DNA from 2 places in the Burkholderia oklahomensis C6786 genome. Region 2 is predicted to be linked to the other one. Evidence: riboswitches for the same ligand, from Rfam matches in the RefSeq annotation. Region 2 holds a riboswitch; the other holds the start of a gene.
The links. Region 2 has a riboswitch for cobalamin ahead of BG90_RS17030 (HoxN/HupN/NixA family nickel/cobalt transporter). Riboswitches for the same ligand answer to the same signal wherever they lie in the genome.
Positions count from the first base shown of each region.

Region 1: it holds a riboswitch for cobalamin, as region 2 does, so the genes downstream of both, BG90_RS03015 (TonB-dependent receptor domain-containing protein) here and BG90_RS17030 (HoxN/HupN/NixA family nickel/cobalt transporter) in region 2, are expected to answer to the same signal.

Region 1 is NZ_CP009555.1:670,696-686,479, forward strand. Features, by position in the region: gene BG90_RS02970 (MFS transporter) at 1-703, opposite strand, end outside; gene BG90_RS02975 (UDP-N-acetylglucosamine 1-carboxyvinyltransferase) at 700-2,004, opposite strand; gene BG90_RS02980 (hypothetical protein) at 2,068-2,922, opposite strand; gene BG90_RS31670 (NUDIX hydrolase) at 2,922-3,293, opposite strand; gene BG90_RS31675 (phytanoyl-CoA dioxygenase family protein) at 3,341-4,114, opposite strand; gene BG90_RS34590 (hypothetical protein) at 4,420-4,623, opposite strand; partial or broken gene BG90_RS37140 (hypothetical protein) at 4,579-4,758, shown strand; gene BG90_RS36375 (hypothetical protein) at 4,811-5,653, shown strand; gene cobC (alpha-ribazole phosphatase) at 5,772-6,356, opposite strand; gene BG90_RS02995 (adenosylcobinamide-GDP ribazoletransferase) at 6,341-7,099, opposite strand; gene cobT (nicotinate-nucleotide--dimethylbenzimidazole phosphoribosyltransferase) at 7,106-8,161, opposite strand; gene BG90_RS03005 (ABC transporter ATP-binding protein) at 8,205-9,038, opposite strand; gene BG90_RS03010 (FecCD family ABC transporter permease) at 9,035-10,036, opposite strand; gene BG90_RS03015 (TonB-dependent receptor domain-containing protein) at 10,133-12,082, opposite strand; cobalamin riboswitch at 12,150-12,409, opposite strand; gene BG90_RS03020 (ATPase) at 12,612-12,962, shown strand; gene BG90_RS03025 (cell division protein ZapA) at 12,959-13,273, shown strand; RNA gene ssrS (6S RNA) at 13,356-13,537, shown strand; gene BG90_RS03030 (EVE domain-containing protein) at 13,613-14,074, shown strand; gene BG90_RS03035 (SIMPL domain-containing protein) at 14,272-15,009, shown strand; gene lgt (prolipoprotein diacylglyceryl transferase) at 15,287-15,784, opposite strand, start outside.
Region 2 is NZ_CP009555.1:3,814,490-3,830,273, reverse strand. Features, by position in the region: gene BG90_RS17060 (TonB-dependent siderophore receptor) at 1-2,003, shown strand, start outside; gene BG90_RS17055 (formyltransferase family protein) at 2,077-2,916, shown strand; gene BG90_RS17050 (cobyrinic acid a,c-diamide synthase CobB) at 2,962-4,458, opposite strand; gene cobO (cob(I)yrinic acid a,c-diamide adenosyltransferase) at 4,463-5,065, opposite strand; gene BG90_RS17040 (cobalamin biosynthesis protein) at 5,133-5,543, opposite strand; cobalamin riboswitch at 5,701-5,932, opposite strand; cobalamin riboswitch at 6,164-6,422, shown strand; gene BG90_RS17030 (HoxN/HupN/NixA family nickel/cobalt transporter) at 6,708-7,769, shown strand; gene cobW (cobalamin biosynthesis protein CobW) at 7,827-8,900, shown strand; gene cobN (cobaltochelatase subunit CobN) at 8,925-13,202, shown strand; gene BG90_RS36175 (hypothetical protein) at 13,340-13,786, opposite strand; gene BG90_RS17005 (magnesium chelatase ATPase subunit I) at 13,822-15,048, shown strand; gene BG90_RS17000 (vWA domain-containing protein) at 15,120-15,737, shown strand.

The sequences.
Region 1 (15,784 bases), 990 kb from region 2:
CCAATATGGCGGCGGCCCAGACATCGCTGCCGTGCGTCGCGATTCGATCGATTGCCAGAAGCAGCCCGGCACACACAATACCGGCCAGCACGATGCCAGGCCAGTCGAAACGCTCCAGCATCCTAGGAAATGACTTGGACCGCCTCGGCAGATGGCGATGAGTCAGCCACAACGCGACCAGACCAAACGGAAGATTGATGAAGAACACAGCCCGCCATCCATACGATTGCGTCAGAAACCCGCCAAGAAACGGGCCGACCGCAGTGGCCGTCGCATATATCGCATTCACGAGGATCTGCCATTTCAAGCGCTCTCTTGCATCGGGAAACAGATCGGCGATCACTGCAAACGCGCTGCTCAGCAGCATGCCTTCACCAACGCCTTGCAAGAAACGCATGATCGCCAGCATGCCAATGCTATTCGCCACGCCGCACAGCGCGGAACTTAACGTGAACCATCCAATCGCCACCACCACGATCAGATGCCGCCCAACTTGATCGCCCACACGGCCGAAACCCAACAACGCGATTACGGAAGCCAGCAGATACGCAGTTCCGATCCATGAATACCATCGCAGTCCGCCGAGTTCCCGACTGATCGCCGGCAACGCCGTCACAACCACGGTCTGATCCACGGCAATCAACATGATGGCAAGCGAGATTCCGAACATCGCGGCCAACTGATCCGGCACGCGAACGGTCACGTGTCTTCCGACCATTCAATGTTCGCGCCTAGCGCTCGCAAGTTCGTGATGAAATTCGGATGCGCACGCTTGATCGGCTGCGCGTTCCGGATCCGCGACGGCCCATCGATGCTAATCGCGACCATCAGTAGTGCAATCGCCACGCGGATGATGTACGGACTTTCCACAGTGGACGGGTTTAACGCCTGTCCGCCGAAGATCAACACTCGATGAGGGTCCGCCTGAAAGGAGTGTGCGCCGAAACGGGAAAGTTCCGTCACCCAATTTAGCGCGCCTTCGTAGACCTTATTCCACAGCAGGATTTTGCCCTCGGCTCGCGTGCATAGCGCAGCGAAGATTGGTAGAAGATCGACCGGGAAGTAAGGCCACGGAGCAGCCTCGATCTTGGGTAAGATGTTCGGGGTAAACGGCTGCTTCACCACGAGCGGCCCCCGCCGCTCGGCGACGCTCCAACCATCGTTATGGCTAATGGCCACGCTCAAGCGATCGAACGTCCTGTCTATCAGCGGAAAATGCTGTGGCGCAGTATTTCTGATCCTGATTTGACCATCGGTAATCGCGCTCAACGCCAAAAACGTTGCGACCTCGTGATGATCTTCCGTGAATTCGAAGCGCACCGGCTCGCCCAACAGTTCGCCGCCGATCGTCAAGGTCGAGGTGCCGATACCGCCGACGCGAATGCCCATCGTCCCCATGAACTGACAGAATTCCTGAACATGGGGTTCGGTAGCTGCGTTGATCAAGCAGGATACGCCGGACGCAAGAGCTGCACGAAGAATGAAGTTCTCTGTCGTCGTCACTGACGCGTAATCAAGCCAATGCACCACCGCGTCACACTTCGCTCCCCCGCGAACCTCGATTGAAGAATCTACGTCGCGCGTGATCTGGAAGTCAAACAACTTGAATACATCGATATGTGGATCGATCTCTCGTGCGCCAAGCGTGCATCCCTTCGTGTCACCACTCAGCCGCGCCATGCCGAAACGCGCGATCAGCGGCGGAATCAGCATCACGGACGATCGCATATCCTCCGGCAGCGTATGGCTGGCCGGGTCGAATGCGATATCGCGATGATGCAACCGCAATGTGCCGGATGTCGAGTCAAATTCCACCTCGCTGCCGAGCTGGTCGAATATCCGAATCATCTTTTGGACATCGGTGATATCGGGGACGTGCCGCAACAGCACCGGTTGTTCGGTCAGAAGGGTCGCACAGAGAATTGGGAGGACCGCATTCTTGTTCGCCGAGGGGCGGACGACCCCGCGAAGCGGCACCCCACCGTGAACCAATAGATCCGCCATCACAACACCTTTCCATTCGAATAATTGCATTAAGGCATGCGAGCCTAAACCGGATTGTCTCCATCAGAGGCAAAGCACATGCAACGCGGCCGCATCGTCGTGTGGTTTCATGCCATCCGGCACATGTTGCCGCTCATATCCTCTCAACCGGGCGAACAGCGCGCCCAGCCCCTCGGCGGCGAGAAACTTCATCACATCGCCGTGCCCCATCAGACCGTAATGCTCCCACGCACGCGATATGCCGTCGGTGCCGATCAGCATGTGGCAGGGCGTAACGATGGATTGACGCAGGTGCGTGGCATTCGCCGCGCTGTCGGGATTAAGCGTCAGCGCCGTCGTGCCCTGATTGTGCTGTTGCCTGATCCGTCTCTGACGCAACGCATGCAACTTTTCGCCGGAAAAACCCGAGCACGGCTGCCACATGGCCCGCGGTTCGATCGACGACCATGAACGATCACCAGGAATCAGCCCCCTCCGCTCATGCTGCGCGAACATCGCAAAACAATCCGCGTAGTGATAGACGTCCACCGCAACGTGATCTCGCATGTGACGCACCTCGGCAATTGTGCACGCCGCAACCGGATAGGCCCACAGCGGCGTACTCGGTGCCAGCGATACGTACTGGCGCCGAAGATCATTGAGCGCCAAACGCAGCCGGCCAGTATCGAAATCGCGTCGACGCAAGTCATTCGCTAGAAAATCGGAAAGCGCGGCCGCGAACCAATGCGCATCCGAGAAGTCATCGAACGTAGTGAACGGACATTCCGTCAGATGCGATCCGCCATCGATCGCCCATGCCTTGAAGCTCGATCCGCACTGCACATAGCCGACGACATCTTCCGATGGCAGGCATGACGCCGGGTCTGACTGCTGCGAAAGGATCCGGAACATGTCGCGCAGGGTGTCTCCGCTTGCCATCAAGACAGGCCGGTCAGGCAAAGGGTCCAGTAGAACAACGGGAGATTCGTCGGACGGGGTTTCTGGAGGTCGATCCATGCGGCTCCGTCATGCTCATCGCTAAGCAAGACATCACGATCACCGAATTCGCATCCAAAACATACGACTAATACAAATTTTCCCGGAATCACTTCGAACGATCCGCTGCCGATATAATGTGAATTCGATACGGAAAACGCGCATTCCTCACGAACCTCACGCATCAATGCATCTTCGAGCGACTCGCCGATTTCCGGACGTCCGCCGGGAAGCTCCCACTCTCCACGAGGGTTTCGCAAGAACAGGACCGACTGCCCCCTGAAAATGATTGCTTTGACACTGATTGGAATCATATATAAAAACCCTATCTTTCAAAGCCGCACGCCCCTACTCAACGCGCTCATAAAGGCAACTTGCCTCGCGCGTATGCTGGCTCCGTTACCAGGCGTCTTTGCCGCTCCGTCAACTTGTCCCGATCGATACATTGCACCGACGCTCTCGAATGATTCGGAGTTGGCGGCAACGATGCTAAATCGACGTGCTCCGCAGGCCTTCTGTAATAGGAATACGAGTTAGTGTAGCGAGCAAATATAGCTCGACGCGACTCTCCACTTTCAACATGAAATGTTCCGTGAACCAGCGCCTCCGAGAATACCAGCGCATCGCCCTTCTCAAGAAATATATGCTTAATCAACGGATTGAAGTTTGGATTGCGATACTCATCGGGAACCACGAAATTTGCCCGATGCGATGCGGGAATGCAGCAGAAGTGACTGACATTAGAGTCCATATCGGATAGCGCATACAGAACACCCGTCAATCCATTGAATATCTTGTTGTTTTTCACAAAATAAAACACCCCCTCCTCAAACATATCCGATTGATGATGCATTCTTCCACCAGCGCTAACAAAATTCTCATCCGCGCAAAAAATATGATCCAAGCGAAATCTTGAAGAGAACAAGCGATCGAGAATGAGGTAAACCGGCTCAATATCTACCATTGCCCGCCAATTCCGAGACCAATTTAAATTCACATCATGCAAATAATGGCCTAAAAGATTTTCTTGCCAGAAGTCATTGATCTCGGTAATCAATCTCGAGTCCAGCGCATTTTTGACGACAACGTAACCATTAACATCAAATTCATAGATGGATTTTTGAATATCATCCATGGCGGCCCTCGTTAAAATATTTTCATTTCCTCTCAGAAGTTATTCTTATTTCAACACCACTCAAGGATACAACTCATGCGCGACATTCCTCGCCGCAATCTCACACAAACCATCCATCACCCAAGCTTTGCGGTTGAACGACAAGCCGCCCTCAGAACAGTAGATGATTTTCACCCGCATCTCAAACGAAATAATCCATTTCGAATATCACAATAATCAAAGGCGATTTCATGCTTCATAACTGGGGACGCATGAGGAGGCGAGTTTCGTTTGCGGGGGGCTCCATTCACATTTAAAATTTGCGTTCACATCCTGTTTTTTTGCGTATGCGGGACAGAACGATTCGAACGCTGCCGAGAGACGATGTATGGAAGAAGGTCGAAGCAACCTTGCCTGACAAGGAAGGCGATCAAGGGCGGCAGGCCGCCAGCGATCTCCGGTTTCTCGAGGCGATGCGTTGAGCCCGCAGCGTGATCGAGCGCTTCCACAGCCGTATCGAGCACTTTCATCGAGTCTCCACTCGTTACGACAAGCTCACGGACAGCTACGTGGTGTACGCATCCCTTGTCCGCGCGTTTGGGCCGTTCATGAAAATGCGAATAGCGTCTCCTCACGTCCACGCTGCGCCGCTCCGCTCCCTCTGACCAAGGTCGGCAAGCATAATCCCAAGCTTCCCGATCTTCATACCGTTCGCAAATGACCGAATTCGAAAGCAAGTTGATTCTAAATATCGCGTCGGCCGTGTTCTCCTTCATTCTCATAGAGTCCAGGAACTACTTGACCAAATGGAGAACCAACGGCGCGCCAAAGCGCGCCCAGTACAGCGTGTGGAAGCCGAACATCAAACCGCAAAAATCGACCGCGCACGCATGGCTTCGATCTCGATGGAAAAAAGCGTCAAAAAAATCGGCGGAAGGCATCGAAGCCAACCAAGCAAAAATATTCTTCTGGAATAGCGGCCAGCAACCGATTCTCGCAGAGGATCTGTCCAGAAAGAAGCCGCTCATCGTTCAGTTGATCCCGTCCGCGCCGATCACCGATATCGAGATCGCCGAGAGCCTCAATGCGATCGGTGTCAAACTGACGAACGACCGATTTTTCAACCGGGACAAAAGCAAAAAAATCATCACGTTCGACAGAATCGATCCCGGCCACGGCTTTGTCGTCAGCTTGAAATTCGAAGAAGGCCACAACCCGATTCCTCGCATTCTAGGTCCCATTCTCGGCACGGCCGGCGCGGAATATGCGGGCCCGATATGGGCGGTCGACCTCGTCGACGACGACAAGATTGGCCGGCAAAGATCGCGCGCCCGTCTGGCGCGTTGGATAAGCGGCGTATCGTGCATCGTGGGCATCGGCGGGCAGTTCACGCCCATTCAAGGGCAGGCCCCGCTGGTCGCGCACAGCGCGCTGTATTGGATGTTCTTTGCCATGTTTGCGATTTCATGGGCGGCATTTCTCATGAGCAACGACGTCTGCCAGCAATTCAGCAAGCGCATGCCGCCTTCGCTGCACTACTGGAACGAAGACAAGGCTTAGCCACGCCGCGATCGCCCAGCCGAGTCAAGACCGCCGCCGCCGTCGACGCAACGCGCGACACTCGCCCTCGTCGACCAGCCTCAATCGTGAAACGACAGAACGTGCGGCCGCCTGCGCGTCATTCGTCCCAATGCACGAGCCGCCATGCGCCGATGCCCTCATCGCGCCGCAACCACACGACGCCGCCCATCGCGACCGGCCGCGCGAGCATCGTTTCGAGCGATGCGTCGAGCGCCTGCGCCGCCAGCGCGCGCATCACGCCCGCATGCGTGACGACCCAGCTCGCGCGCTCCGAGGCAGCGAACGCCGCAAGCGCGGGCCGCACGCGCGCGACGAACTGCGCGGCGCTCTCCCCGCCGTGCTCGCGCGCATGCATCAGATCGGCGCTCCATCGATCGAGCGCGTCGCGGCCGATCTCATCCCAGCGTTTCATCTCCCACGCGCCGAAATCGATCTCGCTCAAGCGCGGATCGATCTCGACCGGCGCGCGCGCGTCGTCGGCCAGCACGCGCGCGAGCTCGGCGCAGCGCGCGAGCGGGCTCGACCATACGCGCGACGCGCGCACGGCGCCGAGCGCGCGCAGCCGCCGCGCAATGCCGGCCGCGCCCGCCGCCGCGTCGGCCGCGAGCGGCACGTCGCTGCTGCCGTAGCAGACGCCCGCTTCGACGGCGACGGCCGGATGGCGAATCAGGACGAGATCCATCCGAGCATCGCCAGATAGATCGCGAGTTCGAATACCTGCTGCGCGAAGCCGAGACAATCGCCGGTGTAGCCGCCGATGCGCCTGTCGAGATAGCGCGCGATGCCCACGCGCAGCGCAAGCGTCACCGCGAGCGCGAGCGCGCCCGCGCGCCAGTCCGGCCAGAACAGCCACGGCAGGCCGAACGCGGCCGCGAACATCAACGCGCCCGCGCTCATTCGATGGGCGACCGGCTGCGCCTTGCCTTCGGCGCGCGCGTAGTCGAGCGTGACGAGCAGGCTCGCGGCAAGCGCGCGGCTCGCCGCATGTGCGGCGATCATCGTCCAGGCGGCGCGCATCGGCGGCATCGCGGCGAGCGTCTGCCACTTCAGCGCAAGCGCGACGACGAGCGCCGCCGCGCCGAACGTGCCGATCCGCGAATCGCGCATGATCCGCAGCACGTCGTCGCGCGCGTAGCCGCCGCCGAATGCGTCGCAGCTGTCGGCGAGGCCGTCCTCGTGCAGCGCGCCCGTCGCGACGAGCGTCGCCGCGATCGACAGCAGCGCCGCGACGCCCGTCGGCCACACGCGCGACGCGGCGAGATGCACCGCCGCCGCGAGCGCGCCGACGCACACGCCGACGAGCGGAAAATAGCGCGCCGCGTGCGCGAGATCGACGGCCGCGCCGCTGATCGCGCGCGGCACCGGCACGCGCGTGAAGTACCCGAGCGCGACGACGAAGTAGCGCAGTTCGGCGAGCGGATTCATCGCGCGTCACGCATCCCGGTTCGCGACGCCCGCCGACTCGAAGCTCGCCATTTCGTTGACGAACGCGGCCGCCGCACGCACGAGCGGCAGCGCGAGCGCGGCGCCCGTGCCTTCGCCGAGCCGCAGGTCGAGCGCGAGGAGCGGCTCGCCGCCGAAATGCTCGAGCATGCGCCGATGCCCCGCTTCGTTCGACACGTGCGAGAACACGCAGTATTCGCGCACCGCGGGCGCGAGCGCATCGGCGACGACGAGCGCCGACGTCGCGATGAAGCCGTCGACGAGAATCGTCATCCGTGCGCGCGCCGCTTCGATGAACGCGCCCGCCATCATCGCGATCTCGAAGCCGCCGAACGTCGCGAGCACGTCGAGCGGCTCGATCGCATCGGCGTGGCGCGCGAGCGCGCGTTCGAGCACCGCGCGCTTGTGCGCGAGGCCCGCGTCGTCGAGGCCCGTGCCGCGCCCGACGCATGCGTCGAGCGGCGCGTTCAGCAGGCGGCTCATCACGCACGCGGCCGCCGACGTGTTCGCGATCCCCATCTCGCCGAAGCCGATCACGTTGGTGCCGAGCGCCGCGTGATGCCGCACGCGCGCGGCGCCCGCGGCGAGCGCGGCGAGCGCTTCGTCGCGCGACATCGCGCGCTCGTGCGCGAAGTTGCGCGTGCCGCGCGCGATCGCCGCGCCGACGAGCAGCGGCGACTCGGGCAACGGCGACGCGACGCCCGCATCGACGATCTCGAGCGTCAGGCCCGCGACGCCGGAAAACGCGTTGATCGCCGCGCCGCCCGCGACGAAGTTCGCGGCCATCTGCACGGTCACCGCCTGCGGATACGGGCTCACGCCTTCGGCGGCGATCCCGTGGTCGCCCGCGAACACGATCATCGCGGGACGCACGACGCTCGGCGCGGTCGTGCGCTGGATCAGGCCGAGCTGCAGCGCGAGCGCTTCGAGGCGGCCGAGACTGCCGGGCGGCTTCGTCTTGTGATCGATGACGTGCGCGAGCGTCGCGCGCAGTTCGGCATCGTCGAGCGGGTCGATGTGCGGCAGAGAGAAGGTGGAGGTCATCGGTTCGTCTCGTGAATGGAAAAGGTCGCGCGATGCGCGTCGATCAGGTGATGCGGTGGCGGCCGCCGCGCGCGTCGGGCCACGCGGGCACGAGCGCCTCGTGGCCGTCGCGCTCGATCAGCACGAGCGGATAGCCGAACGCGCGGCTCGCGAGCTCGGGCGTCAGCACGTCGCGCACCGGGCCCGCGTGCGCCGCGCCGTCGCCGTCGAGCAGCAGCGCGTGCGTCGCGAAGCGGCGCGCGAGATTCAGGTCGTGGCACGAGAAGATCGCCGTGCGCTCGCCCGCGCGCAGCCAATCCGCGAGCGCGGCGAGACAGTCGATCTGATGATGCAGGTCCAGGTGCGCGAGCGGCTCGTCGAGCAGCAGCAGCGGCGCGTCCTGGCACAGCGCGGCGGCAAGCGCGACGCGCTGCCGCTCGCCGCCCGACAGCGACAGCACGTCGCGCGCGGCGAACGATTCGAGTCCGAGCCGCTCGAGCGCCGCGTGCGCGGCCGCGCGATCGTCGGGACGCTCCCAGCCCCAGCCGGTCAGATGCGGGAAGCGGCCGAGCAGCACGGTGTCGAACACGCTCGCGCTGAACGCGTCGTGCAGCGTCTGCGCCATCAGCGCGCGCCGCCGCGCGAGCGCTTCGGGCCGCCAGTCGGCGAGCGGCGCGCCGTCCGCTTCGACGTGTCCGGCCGCGGGCTTCGCGAGCCCCGCGAGCGTCGTGATCAGCGTCGTCTTGCCCGCGCCGTTCGGCCCGGCGATGCACCACAGCTCGCCCGGATAGAACGTGTGCGTGAAATCGTCGAGCAGCGTGCGCCCGCCCGCCTTCAGCACGAGACGCAGCGTGCCGTAGCGGGCGGAGCGCGGCGTCGGCGCGCCGTGCGTCGTCATCGCGAAGCCCTCCGCAGCAGCATCCACAGAAAGAGCGGCACGCCGATCAGCGCGGTCATCACGCCGACCGGCAATTGCGCGGGCGCGATCGCCGTGCGCGCGAGCAAGTCCGCGGCCATCACCCCGGCGCCGCCCGCGAGCATCGTCGCGGGCAAGAGCATCCGCTGATCGTTGCCGAACGCGAGCCGCAGCGCATGCGGCACGACGAGGCCGACGAAGCCGATCGTGCCCGCCGTCGTGACGGCCGCGGCCGCCGCGAGCGACGCGATCAGATAGACGCGCAGCCGCAGCCGCGCGACCGGCACGCCGAGCGCGGCCGCCGCCGCGTCGCCGCGCAGCAGCACGTTCAATTGCGGCGCGACCGGCAATGCGGCGAGCGCGGCGGCGACGAGCGCCGCCAGCGCGAACCACGGCGACGCCGCGCCGCTCAAGTCGCCCGACAGCCAGAACAGGATGCCGCGCAGCCGCTCCTCGGGCGCGATCGACAGCATCAGCGTGATGAGCGCGAACCACCCCGCCGAGATCACGACGCCCGTGAGCAGCAGCCGCGGCGACGCGTCGCGCGGCTCGCCGCGCCACAGCTCGCGGCGCGCGAGCCCGAGCACGAACGCGATCGCCACGAGCGCGCCGGCGAACGAGGCCGCATCGACGATCCACCACGCGCCGCCCGCGATCATCGCGACGAGCGCGAACGCGGCTGCGCCGCCCGACACGCCGAGCACGTACGGCTCGGCGAGCGGATTGCGCAGCAGCACCTGCAAGAGCGCGCCCGCGAGCGCGAGGAGCGCGCCGCAGCCGAAGCCGGCGAGCGCGCGCGGCAGCCGCAGCGTGCGAACGATGTCGGCCGCGAGCGGATCGGCGCTCGCGCGATGGACGAGCGCCGCGAGCGCATCGAGCGGCGTCATCGGCACGCTGCCGAGCGTGAGCGACGCGACGAACGCCGCGCATGCGACGAGCGCGAGCGCAACCCAGATCGCGGCTGCGCGCGCCGCGTGCATGCCTGCGCCGCGCGCGTCGGCCCTCATGCCGCCTCCCGCGCGCGAAGGCACGAGCGCCGCGAACGGCACGGACTGCGCCGACGCCGCGACCGGCCGTCAGCGCTGCCGCCAGCCGAGCGTGACATAGGCGCCGCGGCGCGGCGTGTTGTACGCATATGCAAGCTCGTAGTCCTTGTCGAACAGGTTGTCGATGCGCGCGCTCACGTACCACGACTTCGTGATGTCGTAGCGCGCGGACAGATTGACGATCCCGTATCCGCCGAGGCGGCTGCCGTAATCGTCGCGCGATCCGCTCACGAACCATTCGCCGCCGACGCGCCAGCCGCCGAACGAGCGATTCGCCGAGATCGACGCGAAGCGCCGCGCGCGCCGGTTCAGATCCCGGCCGGCGGTTTCGTCGATCGGGTTCTGCAGCGTCGCCGCGACCCGCACGTCGGTCTTGCCGACATGCCCCTGCCACGAACCCTCGACGCCCTGCACTTTCGCGCGGCCGACGTTCTGCGCGACATAGTAGGGCCCGCTCGCGGCGGGACGATAGTCGATCAGGTTCGCGTAGCGCGTCTGGAACGCGGTGACGCGCACGACGCCCACCGCATCCGACGCATACTGCACGGCCGCCTCGATCGAATGGCTGCGCTCGGGCCGGATCGACGGATTGCCTGCGTTCGGATAGTACAGATCGTTGAAGCTCGGCGCGCGAAACGCGCTGGAATAGCTCGCGGACACCTTCCAGCGCTCGGTGACGTCGAGCCCGTAGCCGAGATAGTAGCTGTTCGCGCCGCCGAAATCGGAGTACTGGTCGCGGCGCACGTTCGCCTGGAGCTGGCTGTCGCCGATGCGTCCGGTATAGCCGAGCCAGCCGGAATTCACGTGGCGCCCGGGCGCGGCGAACACGTTCGATTCGAACGACTGGTCGAGCCGCTCGTAGCCCGCCTGGATCCTGTGGCCGCGCGCGACCGTGAAATCGTTCTGCCAAGTGTATTGGCGGTTGTCGGTGTCGAAGTGGTCGGTGTACGCGCCGTTCAGCGCCGACTGGCTGCGGTCCTTGCCGCTCGACACGTTCACGCGCGTCGTCCACCAGTCGGCGAGCTTGCCGTTCGCGAACGCGGACACCTGCTGGACCCGGCTGTACAGATCGTTCAGATCGGTCGGCGAGCCGTACGCATTGTCGAAGCTGTTCTTGCCGTTCGCCTGGAAGTACGTGACCCCCGCATTCCACTTGTCGCCAAACTCGTGCCTGAGCGACGCGGACGCGCTCTCGTTCAGATAGCCGTTCGCGTCCGGATTCGCCTGCGGCTTGAGCGCGGGATCGAGCGACGAGAATCCGTCGGTCTTCAAGCGCGCGAGCGACACGCTGAACGTCGTCTTGCCGTCCTGGTCGAGCCGGCCCGACACGCCCGCGCTCTGCGTCTGCGTGTGATAGCTGCCGTAGCTCGCCGAGAAATCGAAGCGCGGCGGATGATCGCCGCCGCGCTTCGTGAACACCTGCACGACGCCGCCGATGGCACCGGACCCATACAGCGACGACACGTTGCCGTTCACCACTTCGACGCGCTCGATCTGGTCGAGCGGCAGCTGGCTGATCTGCGACTGCCCGAGGCTCGCCGAATCGACACGCACGCCGTCGATCAGCACGAGCGATTGCGTCGGCTGCGCGCCGCGCAGAAAGAGGCTTGCGCTTGCGCCCGGCCCGCCGTTGCGCACGATCTGCGCGCCGGGCGCGAGCGCGAGCAGGCCGGGCAGATCGATCGCGCCGCTGTCGGCGATGTCCTGCGCGTCGAAGAGCGTCGTTTGCGGAATCGCGTCGGCGAGCGTCTGCGGCCCGCGCTGCGCGGTGACGACGATCGGCGCGAGCTGCGCGGCGGAAGCCGACGCTGTAGACGCTGTAGACGCCGAATACGCAAAAGACACGGAAGCCGCGGACGACACAGGCAAGACGGAAGAAGCGGACGAAGAAGACGAAGCGGGCGCGTCGCCTTGCGCGAGCGCGACGCACGGCAGCCCGGACAGAGCGGCGAGCGCTGCGCGGGCGAGGGGGGTTCGCATGAAGGCATCCTGTTGAGCCACTACGGCGCCCGCTTCCCCGCAGGCCCCGCATCACGGAGGCGGGCGCGCCCGTCTCCCCGCCTTGGCCGGTATCCGGGCTGACGACGTCACCGCCTCGCCTTCCCGCGCGATGCGCAGTGGCGCAGCGTCGGCGGCCGGCCGAAGAGGCCGGGCCGACGCATCGAGAGTGCGGCTTGCATCGGAACCGATGCGATCGCTTACCGTTGCGGGGGCAGCGCAGGTTGGCTCGGTCCTGGCGGACGTCGCGCCCTGCTTCCCGTTTAACCGCGCGCGAAGCGCGCGAGCACCGAGGCGGCGCCAGTTTAGGAGCGCGCGCGCGGCAGCGTCAAGGAACCGCGACGACGCAGCGCACGAAAATCGTCGCGCATGCCGATAAACAGATCGGCATCAACGAACGACGAAGACGATTTCGCGGCGAGAAGCGGGGGTGTTACGTCTAGAAACGTTACAGATATCGGAATCTCGGTTATTCCGCGCTAAAATGTCCGGTCTTTAGAGGACGCAGCAGATGCTCAACGAACTCGAAACCCTATCTCAAAACATCGGCCGCCTGATCGCGCTGAATCAACGCCATCAAGCGGAACGGCTCGCGCTCGAGGAGCAGGTCGCGCAATTGCGCACGGAAGTGGAAACGCTGCGCGCGGAACTCGAGCAACTACGCGACGAGCGCAACGCGCTCGCGGCGGAACGCGACACGCTGTCGGCGAAGATCGACGACGCGCAGGTGAAGCTCAACGCGATCCTCGAAAAATTGCCGCGCACGAAAAGCGTGCCGGATGCAGAAAACCAGCTCGACCTGCTCGCGCCGCAGGCGAGCGCTGAAGGCGAAGGCACGACGGGCCACGGAGAACATGCATGAGCGCCAAGCAGATCGAAGTGTCGATTCTCGGGCAGGTGTATCGTCTCGCCTGCTCGCCCGAAACCGAAGCGGCGCTCCTCGAAGCGGTCGCACGCGTCGACGCGGAAATGTCGAAGATCCGTGCGAACAGCTCGGTGCGCGGCACCGATCGCATCGCCGTGATGGCCGCGCTGTCGCTCGCGTCGGAGTTGCTGAGATTGCAACAGAGCGTGCGTCACGGAGAAGCGTTCCCTGCGGAAGAAATCCGGCGTACAATGCGCCAAATGAATGAACAACTCGGTGCAGTGCTCGCACAGCACGAGGTGCAGTAAGCAAGTTTCACCAGGTTCGGCCAACGCTTGATCTATCGTGCTCAAGCTGCTGAATCCAAAGGTGATTCGAACAGTTAAGTCAGCTTCCCTGCCTGGTTCGCCAAGGTCATATATTCCTTGAACCAATGCCATGTGCACGGTTGCGGAAATTTGTAGCACGGGCGCGCGCGTCACTCTGTCTGATGTACCCGAAGTGCTGCTAACTGCGACCAATTCTGAACCTCAGGTTCAGGATGCCGGCCTAGCGGCCAAGGCGGGGGCCTATTCGACGGCATCGGGCGAGTCCCGATGCCGTTTTCTTTTGTGCAGCCTTTTCATTGCGTCGAGTCATTCCGATCCATGCGCTACTGGCTGATGAAATCCGAACCGGACGAGGCGAGCATCGACGACCTCGCCGCCGCCTCCGACCACACCCTGCCATGGACCGGCGTGCGCAACTATCAGGCGCGCAACTTCATGCGCGACACGATGCAGATCGGCGACGGCGTGCTGTTCTACCATTCGAGCTGTCCCGAGCCCGGCATCGCGGGGCTCGCGGAGGTGTGCTCGACGCCCTACCCCGATCCGACGCAGTTCGATCCACAAAGTCCATACCACGATCCGAAGTCGACGCAGGAAACGCCGCGCTGGGTGCTCGTCGACGTGCGCTTCGTCAGGAAGACGCCGCTCGTTCCGCTCGCCGCATTGCGCGAGCACGATGCGCTCGCCGACATGCGCGTGCTCGCGAAGGGCAACCGGCTGTCGATCACGCCCGTCACGCCGGACGAATGGCGCTTCATCACGACGCGCCTGATGAAGTGACGCGGCGGCCACGTCAAACATTGTCAGACACGGCGCGCGAAGCCGCGCCGGCCGGAACCTCGGCCCGCTTTCGACGGCCTAATGGGCGCTCGACGGATGCAGTGCCGCATCCGCCGGGCGTGTCGAAAGAAGCGCGGCGTCCGTCCGCGCCCCGCACGCCGCATGTTGCGTGCGGGCTTACGCTCAAGGAGTCAACAATGACGAGAAAATCCGCTCTAGCCGTTGCCGTCACGCTCGCGGCGGCGCTGCCGATCGCACTGGCGCTCGCGCCGTCCGCCGCACGCGCGCAAAGCATGGGCCAGATGCAGCCGCCCGCGGGCGTGCTGTCGCTGTCCGCGCAGGCAAGCACCGACGTCCCGCAGGACGTCGTCGACATCACGCTGTTCTACGAACAGCAGGCGAAAGACCCGGGCACCCTGACCGCCGAGCTGAACAAGCGCGCGGACGCGGCGCTCGCGCAGGCGCGCGGCGTCACGGGCGTCACGGCCCGCACGGGCGAATTCTCGGTGTCGCCGAGCGTCGACCGCGACGGCAAGATCTCCGCATGGCGCGGCCGCACCGAGGTCGTGCTCGAATCGCACGACTTCGCGGCCGCGTCGAAGCTCGCAGGCCAACTGAATCCGATGATGCAAGTGGGCAACGTCGCGTTCTCGCTGTCGCCCGAAGCGCAGCGCGCGGCCGAGCAGAAACTCACGACGGAAGCGATCAAGGCGTTCCGTGCACGCGCCGAGGAAGCGACGCGCGCGTTCGGCTACAACAGCTATTCGATCCGCGACGTGAACGTCGGCAGCGGCCGCAACGTGCAGCCGTATCCGCGGATGTTCGCGATGGCCGCGCCCGCGATGGACAGCGCGAAGGTTAGCGCGCCGATCGCCGTCGAAGGCGGCAAGACGACCGTGACCGTCAACGTGAACGGCTCGGTGCAGATGAAGTGACGGCGGCGGCGCGGCTTCGCGCCGTATGCGGTCAAAAGAACGCCGGCTCGTCGCCGGCGTTTTTTATTGCGCATTGCGCATGTCGCGGCTTGCGATGCTTGCGGCAGGCGGCGCGCGATGCCTTGCGCTTGCGATCATGTGCCGCACATCGCGTGCGCGTGCGATCACGCACCGCGTGTCCGGGCGTCATGCGCCGTGCGTCGCGATCGGCATACGCACGACGCGCCCGGCCGCGCGCGCCCGGCGATCGCGCAACCGCGGCCGCCGGACGCGGCACTCAGGCCGGCTTAGCTGCGCCGCCGCGCCGATACGCCCAGATCATCATCAGCACGCCCGCGATGATCATCGGCAGCGACAGCCACTGCCCCATCGACAGACCGAACGTCAGCAGGCCGAGAAAATCGTCCGGCTCGCGTGCGAATTCGACCGTGAAGCGCGCGAGACCATAGCCGATCAGGAAGAGCGCCGAGATCGCGCCCATCGGCCGCGGCTTGCGCGAGAACAACCACAGCACGAAGAAGAGCGCGATGCCTTCGAGCGCGATTTCGTAGAGCTGCGACGGATGGCGCGGCAGCATCTGGTGTGACAGGAACACCTCGTTCAGATTCCACTTCGCCGCGAGATCCTGGTGCGTGGCGAGCCACGCGGCGTCGTCGCGCGACGCGCCCGGGAACAGCATCGCCCACGGCGCGTCAGGGCTCGTCACGCGGCCCCACAGCTCGCCGTTGATGAAGTTGCCGAGACGCCCGGCCGCGAGCCCCGTCGGCACCATCGG
Region 2 (15,784 bases):
TCGTCGCGCGGCGCAGCACGACCGGCACGAAGACCGATACGCCGATCGTCGAGATTCCGCAGACGATCAACGTCGTGACCGCGCAGCAGATCGAGGCGACGGGCGCGACCGACATCAACCAGGCATTCCGCTACATTCCGGGCTTCTCGACCTACGGGTCGGACAACCGGTCGGACTGGTACGCGGCGCTGCGCGGCTTCACGCCGACGGTGTTCGTCGACGGGCTGCAGGTGCCGAACACGCTGAACCTGTCGAGCTGGCGCGTCGATCCGTACATGATCGACAGCATCACCGTGCTGCGCGGGCCGACGTCGGTGCTGTACGGGCAGGGCGATCCGGGCGCGATCGTCGACGTGCAGAGCAAGCTCGCGAACGGCGAGCGGATTCGCGAGGCCGGCGTGCAGGTCGGCAACTACGCGCGCAAGCAGCTGATGTTCGACATCGGCGACAAGATCGACAAGGACGGCACGCTGTCGTACCGGATCGTCGGCGTCGGCCGCGACGGCAACTCGCAGTCGGGGCCGCTCGCCGATCAGCGCGTGTCGTTCGCGCCGTCGGTCAAATGGCAGCCGAACGCGGACACGTCGCTCACGCTGTCCGCGACGTACCTGCAGGACTGGAGCGGCACGTCGACCAACTTCCTGCCGGCGCAAGGGACGGTGCTGCCGAATCCGAACGGCACGATCTCGAACGACCTGTACACCGCCGACGCGAACTTCGACCACTACCGGAAAAAGCAATGGTCGCTCGGCTATCAGTTCGAGCACAGGCTGAACCCGGTGTGGACGTTCCGGCAGAACGTGCGCTGGATGCACCTGTCGCTCGACGACGCGTCCGTCTACGGCGGCGGCCTCGACGACGCCGATCCGACGATGGCGACGATGACCCGCTACGCGGGCCTGTTCCAGTTCAACTACAGCCGTTTCGACGTCGACAACCAGGCGCAGGCGAAATTCGCGACGGGCCCGCTCGCGCACACGGTGCTGTTCGGCTTCGACTACAACCGCCAGACGACGACGGACAGCGAATGGCTCGCGAAGGCGCCGAGCCTGAACATGTTCCGTCCGGTCTACGCGCCGATCACGACCGGCATCTTCAGCGGCCCGACCGCGTATCCGCGCACCGACACGAAGACGACGCTGAACGCGTTCGGCGTGTACGTGCAGGATCAGATCAAATGGCAGCGCTGGGTGCTGACGCTGGGCGGCCGGCACGACTGGACGAACACGACGCAGGACGACATCGCGAACTCGGCGAGCTTCAAGCAGAACGACCACGCGTTCAGCGGGCGCGTCGGCCTCACGTATCTCGGCGACTACGGCCTCGCGCCGTACCTCAGCTATTCGACGTCGTTCAACCCGCAGATCGGCCTGAAGCTGGCGGGCGGCGGGCTCGCGACGCCGACCAAGGGCCGCCAGATCGAGGCGGGCCTGCGCTGGCAGCCGCCCGGCAAGAACCTGATGCTGAACGCGGCGGTGTACCAGATCAACCAGACCAACGTCGCGATGAGCAACCCGAACGACTCGACGAGCAGCACGTTCGTGCAGGTGGGCGAGGTGCGCTCGCGCGGGGTCGAGCTGAGCGCGGTCGGCAATCTGTCGCGCGAGCTGTCGGTGATCGCCGCCTACGTCTATCAGGACGTGAAGAACGTGAAGGCGAACGACAACACGCTGAACAGGTGGCCCGTCGACGTGCCGCGTCCGCGCCAGATCGCGTCGCTGTGGGCCGACTGGACGTGGCGCAACGGGCCGCTGACGGGCTTCGGGGTCGGCGCGGGCGTGCGCTACATGAGCGCGGCGGCGGGCGCGGCCGACAATTCGCTGACGGTGCCGAGCTACACGCTGTTCGACGCGGCGCTGCACTACGAGCTGCGCAACTGGCGCTTCGCGATCAACGCGACGAATCTGTTCAACCGCCGCTACGTGAGCGGCTGCCAGTCGGAAGCCGTGTGCATGTACGGCAACGAGCGCACCGTGATCGCGACGGCGAAATACAACTGGTGAGCGCGGCGCATCGCCTCATCATCCCAAAGGGCGGCGCGGCGGCGCGCCGCCCGAACGAGAGGACAACACTGCGATGGCAAAGAAGAAACTCGTCTACATCTGGTCGCTGAGGAACGCCGCCGCCGACAAGGCGGGGCAGCAGGTCGACTACAAGGGCGGCAAGCGCTACATGAAGTCGGTGCTCGAATCGCTCGTCGACGCGCTGAACGACACCGGGCTCGGCGACGCGTACTCGCTCGAACGGGTGATCCACGACGACGACGCGGGTTCGCCGCTCGACCGCGAGAAGCTCGCCGAATACGGCTTTTCGCACCAGCCCGGCAAGCGCTGGTTCTATCCGCCCGAGCTGCGCGTGCAGGGCCGGCTCGTCAACGATCTGCTGCTCGCGATTCCGTCCGAATACCGTCGCGAGCCGTTCGATTCGCCCGCGCGGACGGCGGGCAAGCACGTGTTCGAGCAGCGCCTGCGCGAAGCGCTCGACGGGCTCGAAGCCGATCTCGTCGTGCTCGACGGGCTGCTCGTGATCCTCGACGAGCTCGTGCGGCCGGGCGCGCCGTATTGCCGGCGGATCGTCAACATCCATCCGGGCATCACGCGCGCGGAGTCGCCGTACGAGCGGCGCGGCGCATACGCGACGCTCGACGCGCTATACGGCGCGCGCGGGCAGAAGGTCGTCGACTGGACGACGAGGGCGACCGTGCCCGTCGAGCCGATCCGGATGACGGGCGCGTCGTTCCATTACGTCGACAACGGCGTCGATTCGGGCGAGGTGATCCATGACGTGCTGAACACGGAGATCGGCGAGCACGACACGATCCTCGAGCTGCGCTGGAACAACTTCAACCGCAGCCTCTTTCCGGCGCTGCACGAAGGGCTTGCGATCATGGCGGGGCTCGACGCGCGCGTGGCGTGAGCGGGCGGGGCGGACGACGCGCGGCGTAGTCTCGTCCCGCGGCGGCTACGGCGCGTCGCCCGTGAAAAGCGCCGCCGCCGCGGGCGGATTCGACGGCCAATACGCGTGGAAGTACGTCGCGACGATCGAACCGTGCCGGTAGACGGCTTCGCCCGCCGCGCCGTCGTCCGGGCGCGTCGCGGCCGCGACGGGCGCAAGCGGCGTCGCGAATCGCGAATAGTGGAACGTGTGCCCCGTCATCGCGCCGAAGCGCGTCGCGAGCGTCTGCATCCCGAGCGCGGCAAAGCGCCGCTGCATCGTCGCGTCGCCGGGCACGAGGCCGAGCATCGGCGTGCGCGCGCCGTCGACGTCCGTCAGCGAATCGCTCAGATACAGCATCCCGCCGCATTCGGCGACCACCGGCTTGCCCGCCGCGACGTGCGCGGCGATCGCGCGCGCGGTCGTCGCGTTCGCCGCGAGCCGCGCCGCATGCAGTTCCGGATAGCCGCCCGGCAGGTACAGCGCGTCGCAGCCGGCGGGCAGCGGCGCGTCGGCGAGCGGCGAGAAGAACGCGAGCTCGGCGCCGAGCGCTTCCAGTTGATCGAGATTCGCCGGATAGATGAACGAGAACGCCGCGTCGCGCGCGATCGCGATCCGCTTGCCGGCGAGGCTCGGCGTTTGCGTGGCGGCAGCCGATGCGACCGATGCGACCGATGCGCGATTGCGGTCGCCGGCGGCGTCCGACGTTGCAATCGTCTCGTGGTCGCCATCGACGGCGTTCGTCGCCGCGACCACGCCGTCGTCGTCTTCGGCATCGCTCGCCGTCGCCGGCGCGTCATGGCAGTCGTCCGTGGGGCCCGGTGTCGCAACCATCCCGTGGCCGTTTGCGTCAACGAACGCGAACTCGACGACGGGCGGCAGCTCGGCGAGCGCCGTGCGCGCGATCGCGTCGGCCGCGCGATCGATGCGCGCGTCGAGATCGGCGATGTCGTCCGGCTGATGCAGCCCGAGATGCCGCTCCGGCAGCGCGATCTGCGCGTCGCGCGGCAGATGGCCGAGCCAGCGGATCGATGCGGGCAGCGCGCCGCGCAGCAGCTGCGCGTGACGCTCGGAGCCGACGCGGTTCGCGAGCACGCCGTGAAACGGCACGCCGGGCCGGAAATGCGCGAGCCCGAACGCGAGCGCGGCGAAGGTCTGCGCCATCGACTGCGCGGAGATCACCGCGGCGACCGGCACGCGAAACGCCTGCGCGAGATCGGCGCTCGACGGCGTGCCGTCGAAAAGCCCCATCACGCCTTCGATCAGGATCACGTCCGCTTCGGCTGCGGCGCGCGCGAGGAGCGCGCGGCAGCCGCGCTCGCCGACCATCCCGAGATCGAGCGAATAGACGCTCGCGCCGCTCGCGCGCGCGAGCAGCATCGGATCCAGGAAATCCGGGCCGGTCTTGAACACCCGCACGCGCCGGCCGAGCCGCCGGTGATGGCGCGCGAGCGCCGCCGTCACCGACGTCTTGCCCTGGCCGGACGCGGCGGCGGCGACGAAGAGCGCGGGGCAGGCGGGCATCGCGTCAGAACTCCACGCCGCGCTGCGCCTTCACCCCTTGCTCCTTGTACGGATGCTTGACGATCCGCATCTCGGTGACGAGGTCGGCCGCGTCGACGAGCGCGTCGGGCGCGTGCCGGCCCGTCACGACGACGTGCAGCATCGGCGCGCGCGCGGCGATCGTCGCGAGCACCTCGTCGAGCGGCAGGTATTCGTACTTGAGCACCGTGTTCAGCTCGTCGAGGATCACCATCCGGTAGTCGCCGCTCTCGATCATCCGGCGCGCCTCGTCCCAGCCCTTGCGGGCAGTCGCGATGTCGGCGTCGCGATTCTGCGTGTTCCACGTGTAGCCGTCGCCCATCGTGACGAAGTCGCACTGCGCGTTCGCGCCGAGGAAATCGCGCTCGGACGTGTGCAGCGCGCCCTTGATGAACTGCACGACGCCGACCCGCATCCCGTGGCCGAGCATCCGCACGGCCATCCCGAACGCGGCCGTGCTCTTGCCCTTGCCGTTGCCGGTGTTGACGATCAGAAGGCCTTTCTCGACGGTCGCGGCCGCCTGTTTTTTCTCGTGGCCCGCGCGGCGGCGCTCGGTCATGCGTTGATGCGATTCGGCATCGGTTTTCATCGTCTGGAGTCCTGTGAGTCGGGTGATTCGTGTGGTTCGTGGATCGGAAGACGGGGCGCGGCGCGCGTCACAGCGGGCCGGCGAGCGCCGCCGTCACGCCGTCGAGCGCGAGCTTGCGCACGATGAGCGCGCCGTTCGGCGCGGCGAGCAGCGCGCACGGCTCGCAGACGCCGTCGACGCCGAACCGCTCGCGCGCGGCGGCCGACGGCGGCGTGCCGGCCGCAAGCGGCGTGTCGCGTGCGGCGCTCGCGATCTGCGCGGCGATCTCGTCGCGCGAGAACGCCGCGAGCGGCCAGCCGTGGCGCGCGCAGCATTCGACGAGGCCCGGCTCGTGCGCTTTCGCGTCGAGCGTCGCGACGACGCCGACGTCGGCGAGCGACGCATGCGGCAGATGCGCGAGCGCGGCGCGGATCGCGGCCTCGATCGCTTCGGCGGGCCGTCCCGCGCGGCAGCCGATGCCGAGCGCGACGCGCATCATCGGGCGGCCGCGCGCGAGGCGCGGGCGCGCGGGTTCCGGCGGCGTGAGTCGGATGGAATCATGTGGTCTCGGCAGTCGGCGGCCGGCTCGGGGGCCGGTGCGCCATGCGTTGCGCGCCCGGTTCCGTCCCCCGCGGGATCGGGCGTTCGGCGAGCGCGGCTCGCCCCTTGCGTCGGCCGGTATCCGGGCTGACCGCTTGCCATCCCGCCGCCTTCCCGTCCGTGGCGAGGACAGTGGCGCGATGGCGGAATGCGCGAACGCGGCGTGCGCGTCGCAGGCGGCGTACCGTTGCGAGGACAGCACAGGCTGCGCGGGCTGGCCGCTTCCTGTTTCCCGTTTGACTGAGCGCGCGATCGCGCGCTCGGGCACCGAACGCGCGCATACGATAGCACAGCGCCGACGGCGCGAGGGCGGCATGCCGACGGCGCGCGGCGAGGCGGGCAGTCGCGATTCGACGCATCCGCTGCGCGATGCCGTTCGATGCGGCGCAGATCGCCCGCGCCGCATCGATCGACATCCGCCGCCGGTCGGACGGTCGGGCGCCGGTCACGGGACATCCCGGCCGCCGCGCCGCGTCCGCGCCGCCTTTTGTCCGCCTTGACGCGCCGCGCCCGCGCGCCTACACTCGCTCGCGTTTTGGTGCTCGCGTGCGGGTTCTGTCGCACGCAGTTAAACGGGAAGCAGGGAGCGTCGCCGCGTCGCGGCCCGCCAACCTGCGCTGCCCCCGCAACGGTAAGCGAATGCATCGCGCAAGCGATGCGGCGCCGGCTTCTCCGCATGCCTGCCGGCATGCGCGGCCAACCACTGGACGCATCGCGTCCGGGAAGGTGAAGCGGCGTTTTCGTCAGCCCGGATACCGGCCGAGACACAGGGTCTGTTCGCCGATCGAGCGCATGCGCCGCGACGGCGAGCGGCCCCGGGGTTCAGCGCCGCGGGGATGCGGCGTGTCGTCCACGGCTTCATCGCGTCGCTCGCCGCCGCTGCGTGGCTCGTCCCCGTCCGATGCCGCGTGCTTCGGCCCGCGTCGCGCGCACGTCGTGAGCGCGCGCCGGCGCACAGTGCGCATGGGCGAACGGCGGGCCGGGCGGGCAGCACGAGCATCGCGCGCGATGTCGCGCGTGTTGGCATTCTTCTTGTTTGTCGACCGTTCGCAAAGGGAGCGCCATGCTCAGATCGTTTCTCCGTCTCTTCAACGACAGTCCCGCCGAGCTCCGCAGCAAGATCGCCGGCATCTACGCGCTGCTGATCGCGTTCAACGTCGGCGCGTGGGTCTGGGCGTTCGCCGCGTTCCACGGCCAGCCGGTGCTGCTCGGCACCGCGCTCCTCGCCTATACGTTCGGGCTGCGCCACGCGGTCGACGCCGACCACATCGCCGCGATCGACAACGTCACGCGCAAGCTGATGCACGAGCGCAAGAACCCGCTCGGCGCGGGGCTCTTCTTCTCGCTCGGCCATTCGACGGTCGTGATCCTGATGACGGTCGCGGTCGCGCTGACGGCGGCGACGCTCGCCGCGCGCTTCGAAGGGATGAAGGCATGGGGCGGCGTGATCGGCACGAGCGTGTCGGCGTTCTTCCTGCTCGTGCTCGCGTTCGCGAACCTGCTGATCCTGATCTCCGTGTACCGGACGTTCCGCGCGGTGCGGCGCGGCGAGCCGCTCGTCGAGCAGGATCTCGACATCCTGCTCAACCGGCGCGGCTTCTTCGCGCGGATCTTCCGGCCGCTGTTCGCGATCGTGTCGCGCAGCTGGCATCTTTATCCGATCGGCTTTCTGTTCGGCCTCGGGTTCGACACCGCGACCGAGATCGCGCTCTTCGGCATCTCGGCGACGCAGGCGCACGGCGGCCTGTCGTTCTGGTCCGTGATGGCGCTGCCGGTCCTCTTCACCGCGGGGATGACGCTCGTCGACACGACGGACGGCATCATGATGATGGGCGCGTACCGCTGGGCGTTCGTGCGGCCGATCCGCAAGATCTACTACAACATGACGATCACGTTCGTGTCGGTGCTCGTCGCGGTCGTGATCGGCGGAATCGAGGCGCTCGCGCTGATCGGCGACAAGCTCGCGCTCAAGGGCGGCCTGTGGGATGTCGCCGCGATGGCGGCCGAGCATTTCGGCATCCTCGGCTACTTCGTGATGGGGCTGTTCGTCGCGAGCTGGGCCGTGTCGGCGCTCATCTACCGGATCAAGCGCTACGACGACATCGACGTGACGATTTCCGCATGAGCCGCGCGCATCCGCGAGCGCTTCTCCATTGACCCGACACCGACCAACGGAATACCCATGCAAATGCGCAAAATCCCCGTGACGATCGTCACGGGCTTCCTCGGCAGCGGCAAAACGACGCTCTTGCGCCACATTCTCCAGAACGCGGGCGGCCGCCGGATCGTCGTGATCGTCAATGAGTTCGGCGAGCTCGGCATCGACGGCGAGATCCTCAAGGGCTGCGGGATCGGCTGCGACGACGCGGGCCGCGAAGCCGACGGCCAGCTCTACGAGCTCGCGAACGGGTGCCTGTGCTGCACCGTGCAGGAAGAGTTCTATCCGGTGATGGAAAAGCTCGTCGAGCGCCGCGCGGACATCGACCACGTGCTGATCGAGACGTCCGGCCTCGCGCTGCCGAAGCCGCTCGTGCAGGCGTTCAACTGGCCGTCGATCAAGAACAGCTTCACGGTCGATGCGGTGCTGACCGTCGTCGACGGGCCGGCCACGGCGCTCGGCCAGTTCGCCGAGAATCCGGTTGCCGTCGACGCGCAGCGCCGCGCCGACCCGAACCTCGATCACGAATCGCCGCTGCACGCGCTGTTCGCCGATCAGCTGTCGTCCGCCGATCTCGTGATCGTCAACAAGACCGATCTGCTCGACGACGGCGCGCTCGCGCGAGTCGAGACGGCGATCCGCGAAGAGATCCCGCCGCAGGTGAAGATCGTGCGCGCGCAGCGCGGCGAGCTCGATCTCGCGGCGCTGCTCGGCCTGAATGCCGCATCCGAGGAGACGATCCATCTGCGCCACGATCACCACGGCTCGGCCGACGATCCCGATCATCATCACGACGAGTTCGATTCGGTCGTCGTCGAGGCGCGCGTGGGCTCGCGCGAGGCCGCGCTCGACGTGCTCGCGGCGCTCGTCGAGGCGCACACGATCTATCGCGTGAAGGGCTTCGCCGCGCTGCCCGGCGCGCCGATGCGGCTCGTCGTCCAAGGCGTCGGGCGGCGCTTCGACAGCTATTTCGACCGCCGCCGGCGCGACGGCGAGGCGGACGTGAGCCGCTTCGTGCTGATCGGCGAGGACCTCGACGCAGCGGTGCTGCAGCGCGCGTTCGACGCGGCGCTCGCGGCCCGCGCGCAGGCCGCGTGACGTTGCGAAAGGCGGCATAGAGCGATGCATCTGTTGCGCACGACGCCGGGCGGTTTCGTCGACGATACGGCGGGCGTCGTCCGGATCGACCAGCGTCCGGCCGATATCGTCATCCTGAGCTCGGCCGACACGACGCTGTCGCTGCTCGCGAGCGTCGTGCCGAAGCTCGGCGGCGGCTTCCCGAGCGTGCGGCTCGCGAACGTGACGTTCCTGCGGCAGCCGGCATCGGTCGATTTCTATATCGACGACGTGCTGCGCCACGCGCGCGTCGTCGTGATCGACCATCTCGGCGGCGAGACGTACTGGCCGTACGGGATCGAGCAGGCGATCGCGCTCGCGGACCGCACGGGCCAAAGGCTCGCGATGTTCTCGGGCGACTTGCAGGAAGATCCGAACCTGATCGCGAAGAGCACCGTCGCGCCCGAGCTGTGCCGGCTGTGGTGGCGCTATCTGCGCGAGGGCGGGCCCGCGAACGCCGAGGGGCTGCTGCGCAGCATCGCGCATCACGCGCTCGGCGTCGGCGACGAGCCCGAGCCGCCGCGCCCGCTGCCCGCCGCCGCGCTCTATCATCCGGCGCAAGCGAGCCCGAGTCTCGACGACTGGCGCGCACGCTGGCGCGAGAGCGCGCCCGTCGTCGCGATCCTGTTCTACAAGGCGCACTGGCAGGCCGCGAACACCGCGGTGTTCGACGCGCTCGCCGACGCGCTCGCGCGCGTCGGGCTCAATCCGCTGCCGATCGCGGTGACGTCGCTCAAGGACGCGATGAGCCGCGCGGTCGTCGACACGCTGTGCGCCGATGCGAATGTCGCCCTCGTGCTGAACACGACCGCGTTCGCCGCGGGCGCGCCGGGCGCTGCCGAGCCGGAGGCGCTCGCTGGCGACGCGCCGGTGCTGCAGGTGATCCTGTCGGGCGGCAACCGCGACGCGTGGCTCGCCGATCCGCACGGCCTGAACGCGCGCGACATCGCGATGCACGTCGCGCTGCCCGAGGTCGACGGCCGGATCGTCACGCGCGCGGTGAGCTTCAAGGGGCTCGCGTACCGCTGCCCGCACACCGAGGTCGACGTCGTCCGCTACCAGCCGGACGACGAGCGGATCGCGTTCGTCGCCGAGCTGAGCCGCCGCTGGTGCCGGCTGCGCACGCTCGACAATGCCGAGAAGCGCGTCGCGCTCGTGCTCGCGAACTATCCGGCGAGCGAAGGACGGATCGGCAACGGCGTCGGGCTCGACACGCCGGCGTCGGTGCTCGCGGTGCTCGCGATGCTGCGCGACGAAGGCTACCGCGTCGCCGAGCTGCCCGGAGACGGCGACGCGCTGCTCGCGCGGATCACCGAAGGCGTGACGAACGATCCGTCGACGCGCGCGCTGCGCCCGGCGTTCCAGAGCTATCCGCTCGACGATTATCTGCGCCGCTTCGCGCAATTGCCGGACGCGGTGCGCCGCGCGCTGAACGAGCGCTGGGGGCCGCCCGAAGCGGACCCGACGCTGCGGCAGCGGCGCTTTGCGATCGCCGGCTGGCGCGCGGGCCGCGTGTTCGTCGGCGTGCAGCCGTCGCGCTCGCGCGGCGGCGACGACTACGCGAACTATCACGACGCCGATCTCGTGCCGCCGCACGCGTATCTCGCGTTCTACTTCTGGCTGCGCGACGCATTCGGCATCGACGCGATCGTCCACGTCGGCAAGCACGGCAATCTCGAATGGCTGCCGGGCAAGAGCGTCGCGCTGTCGGACGCGTGCTGGCCGGACCTGATCCTCGGACCGATGCCGCACCTGTATCCGTTCATCGTCAACGATCCGGGCGAGGGCAGCCAGGCGAAGCGGCGCGCGCAGGCGGTGATCGTCGACCACCTGATGCCGCCCCTCACGCGCGCGGAAAACTACGGGCCGCTGCAGGACCTCGAGCGGCAGGTCGACGAATACTACGACGCGCTGATGGTCGACGCGCGGCGCGCGAAGGTGCTGCGCGAGACGATCCTCGCGACGATCGTCGAGCACCGGCTGCACGAAGAGCTGAGCATCGCGCGGCCCGACGGCCGCGACGCCGAGGATGCGCTGCTCACGCGCGTCGACGCGTGGCTCTGCGAGCTGAAGGAGGCGCAGATCCGCGACGGGCTGCACACGTTCGGCAGCTCGCCGCGCGGCCGGCAGCGGCGCGACACGCTCGTCGCGCTCGCGCGCTTTCCGGCGGGCGACGGACGCGGCGGGCACGCGGGGCTGATCGGCGCGCTCGCGCGCGATCTCGCGCTCGGCGACGACTTCGATCCGCTCGCGTCCGACTGGGCCGCGCCGTGGACGGGGCCGCGGCCCGACGCGCTCCGCGCGGTCAGCGGCGAGCCGTGGCGGCATGCGGGCGATACGCGCGAGCGGCTCGAGCTGCTCGCGGGCCGGTTGATCGAGCGGGTGTGCGGGGAGGGCGGCGACGCGGACGCTCACGGCGACGAAGCGTCTCTTTCCGCGCATGACGCGCGCGACGGCGGCGAATTCGCAGCCGATGCGCACGGAGCGAACGGCGCGCTCGCGAGCGAGGCGTCGCGCCGGGTGCCGGATGTGAACGGCGCGGCTTCCGCGGAAGCGCTGCGCGATGCGCCCGCGCCCGCGCACGGCCGTGCGTCGCAAAGCGGCACGGCTGCCGGCGCGATGCGTCGCGACATCCGCGCAGCGGGCCGACCGCCGGCCGATCGGGCGTCGTTCGACGGAACGGCGCTCGACCCCGCGGCGCGGCGCCTGACGACAGTGGACGGCGAAGTCGCGGCAAGCGTCGAGCCGCAGGCCGGGCCGCGACAGTCCACGCGAGCCGCGCGGGGCGAATCCACCGCAGGCGCCGCACCCGCGAGCGGCGCGACGCGCGAGGCCGAGACGCCGGATGCGGCGACGCGGCCCGATGCATCGACGTCCGTCGATCTCGCCCGCGCCGCCGCCCATTGGCCGCACGCGCACGCGGTGCTCGAGCGCATCGCGCGCGACGTGCTGCCGCGCCTCGACGCGTGCGGCGACGAAGAGCTGCGCCAGTTGCGGCGCGGCCTCGAAGGCCGCTTCGTGCCGCCGGGGCCGAGCGGCTCTCCGTCGCGCGGCCGGCCGGACGTGCTGCCGACGGGCCGCAACTTCTATTCGGTCGACACGCGCGCGGTGCCGACGCAGGCCGCATGGACGATCGGCCTCAAATCGGCGCAGCAGTTGATCGAGCGCCATCTGCAGGAGCACGGCGACTACCCGCGCGCGGTCGGCCTGTCGGTATGGGGGACAGCGACGATGCGCACGGGCGGCGACGACATCGCGCAAGCGCTCGCGCTCCTCGGCGTGCGGCCGAAATGGGCGCCCGGCAGCCACCGCGTGACCGATTTCGAGATCCTCCCGATCGAGATCTTCGACCGGCCGCGGATCGACGTGACGCTGCGCGTGTCGGGCTTCTTTCGCGACGCGTTCGCGAACGTGATGCATCTGTTCGACGCGGCGGTGCAGGCCGTCGCCGAGCTCGACGAGCCCGAGCACCTGAACCCCGTCCGCGCGCGCGTGCGGCGCGAGGCGGACGCGCTCGCCGCGCGCGGCGTGCCGGCCGACGAGGCGCGCCGGCGCGCGGGCTGGCGCGTGTTCGGCGCACGGCCGGGCGGCTACGGCGCGGGGCTGCAGGCGCTGATCGACGGCCGCCACTGGCAGACCGACGCCGATCTCGCGCACGTGTACCGCACCTGGGGCGGTTACGCGTATGCGCAGAACAGCGCGGGCGAAGCCGCGCACGACGCGTTCGGCGCGCGCCTCGCGACGATCGACGCCGTCGTGCAGAACCAGGACAACCGCGAGCACGACATCCTCGATTCGAACGACTACTACCAGTTTCACGGCGGGATGGCGGCCGCGGTCCGCCACGCGTCGGGCCGGCAGCCGAGCCTCTATCACGGCGACCACAGCAATCCGGCCGCGCCGCGGATGAACACGCTGCGCGAGGAGATCGCGCGCGTGATCCGCTCGCGGGTCGTCAATCCGAAATGGATCGACGGCGTGAAGCGGCACGGCTACAAGGGCGCGGCGGAGATCGCGGCGACCGTCGACTATCTGTACGGCTACGACGCGACCGCGCGCGTGATCGCCGATCATCAATATGCGCTCGTCACCGACGCGTACCTGCACGACCCCGACACCCGAGCGTTCCTCGAACGGCACAATCCGCACGCGCTGCACGGGATCTGCGAGCGGCTCGTCGAGGCGATGCAGCGCGGCTTGTGGCGGGAGCCGGGCGCGCACCGCGACGCGATCGAAGGCTATCTGCTCGAGAGCGAACAGCATCTCGAAGGGGCGCGGCGATGAGCGATCGGGCGATCGCAGCCGGGCGCGCCGCGCGCCGGACGAACGGCTTGAATGATGGCGGAAGCGCGGCGCAGTCGATGCGCGGGATGGACGAACCGGGTGTGGCGAACGGCGCGGCGGGTGCGATGCCGTCGCCATCAGGAATCGAATTGGGCGTGCGGCAGTGAGCGAAGGAACAACGGTCGGCGGATACCGCGTAGATCGCCCGGACGGATCGACGAACGTCGAGTGCTCGACGCCAAGCGGTGCGCGCCCCGAACGGCGCGAATGGCGACGACGTTGCGAATGGCGCGACGGGCGTTGACGGCGCGCAATCGCCGCCGTGCGAGAAACTCGTGCGAGAAACGGGAAATGCAGCGATGAGCGAAGGAAAAGCGATCGGCCGCCGCAGCGACAGCGACGCGGACGATTCGAGGCGCGGCGAGCGCGCGGCGCAATCGGCGCTTGCCGAGAACGCCGTGAACGATGCCGGCGTCGAGCGCGGCGCGACGTGCGCGCGCGGCGCGCAATCGCCGTCGGGCGAGCGCGTCCGCGACGGCGCGAGCAACGCGAATCGCGCGGTCGAGTCGAACGTCGCGCGCCACGCATGCGATGCAACGTCATCTTCATGGGAAGCCAAGTGAACAAAACGAACGAAGCCTGCGCGGCGACGGACGCCGCATCCGGCGACCGCGCGCTGCCGGCCGCATATCCGTTTACCGCGCTGATCGGCCAGGACGCGCTGCAACGAGCGCTGCTCCTCGTCGCCGTCGATCCGGGCCTGGGCGGCGTGCTCGTCAGCGGCCCGCGCGGCACCGCGAAGTCGACCGCCGCGCGCGCGCTCGCCGAGCTCCTGCCCGAAGGGCGCTTCGTCACGCTGCCGCTGTCGGCGACCGACGAGCAGGTGACAGGCTCGCTCGACCTCGCGAGCGCGCTCGCCGACAACGCAGTGCGCTTCTCGCCCGGCCTCATCGCGCGCGCGCATCTGGGCGTGCTGTACGTCGACGAGATCAACCTGCTGCCGGACGCGCTCGTCGACGCGCTGCTCGACGCGGCCGCGAGCGGCGTCAACACGGTCGAGCGCGACGGCATCTCGCACAGCCACGCGGCGCGCTTCGCGCTCGTCGGCACGATGAATCCGGAAGAGGGCGAACTGCGGCCGCAACTGCTAGACCGCTTCGGACTGATGGTCGAGCTCGCGAACTGCTACGAAGCGGCGACGCGGCAGCGGATCGTCAAGGCGCGGCTCGCGTTCGATCTCGACCCGCATGCGTTCCGCGCGCAATACCGCGACGCGCAGGCGGCGCTCGTCGCGCAAATTCGCACGGCGCGCGCCGCGCTGCCGGCGCTCGCGTTCGACGACGCCGCGCACGCGCGCGTCAGCGCGCTTTGCATCGACGCGGAAGTCGACGGCCTGCGCGGCGACCTCGTGATGCTGCGCGCGGCGCGGGCGCTGGCGGCGCTCGAAGGCGCGACGATCGTCGATGCGGCGCACGTCGAGCGCGTCGCGGCCGACGTGCTGCGCCATCGGCGCACGCGGCCCGATGCGCCGGCGGGCGCCGGGCCCGAACGACGCGCGCCGACGGACGACTCCGCGGGCGATGCCGCGACCGATCGGGCGCATCGGGACGCGCCGCCGCCCACGGGTGACGATGCGCGGCACGCAGGCGCCGCCGGGCCCGCGCGCGCGCGATCGCCCGCGTCGCCCGAGGCCGAGGAAGGCGCGGCCGGCAACCGCGGCACGCCGAACGACGGCGTCCGGCGCACATCGGCCGACGACGGCAGCGACTGGGGCTATCTGCCGCCCGAGCCTGCCGGCATGACGCCCGTCAAAGGCGTGATTCCGCTGCCGCTAAAAAAACGCTGAGCCATCGGACGGATGCCGCCGCTGCCGCCGCGAACGCGCCGGGCAGCGGATTTCGATGGCTCGAGGCAGGCATGCGCGCGGACGACGCGAGCGATGCGCGGGGCCGCCCCGGCACGCGCGTCGCGTGGCGCGCGACGCTCGCGGCGAAGCGCGGCGACGCGCTGCGCGCCGATCATCTGCGGTACCGGCCGCGGACCGGCGCGCCCGTCGCGCTGCATTGCTTCGTGCTCGACTGCTCGGCGTCGATGCTGACGGCCGGGCGGCTCGCGCGTGCGAAGGGGCTCGTCGTCGCGCTCTTCGACCGCATCGCGCGCGAGCGCGCCGATGCGGCGCTCGTCTGCTTCGGCGGCGGCTCGGCCGACGTGCGCTTCGGTCCGGCCGTGCCGCGCTGGTGGAACGAGCGCTGGCTCGCGCCCGTCGGCGGAGGCGGCGGCACGCCGCTCGCGCAAGGAATCGACGCCGCCGCGCGGCTGCTCGCGCGCGCCGCGCGCCGGCGTCCGCAGCAGCCGCGCTGGCTGTGGGTGCTGTCGGACGGGCGAACGAACGAGGCGCCGGCGCGGCCCGCGCACGTCGATCGGATCGTCGTCGTCGACTTCGACGATGCGCCCGTCAGGCTCGGCCGCTGCGAGCGGCTCGCGCATGCGTGGGGCGCGGCGCTCGTCGCGCCGGACGAACTCGCGCGCGCGTGACGGATGGGATGCGCGCCGGCCCGGCCATGGCGCGCACGTGCGGCCTT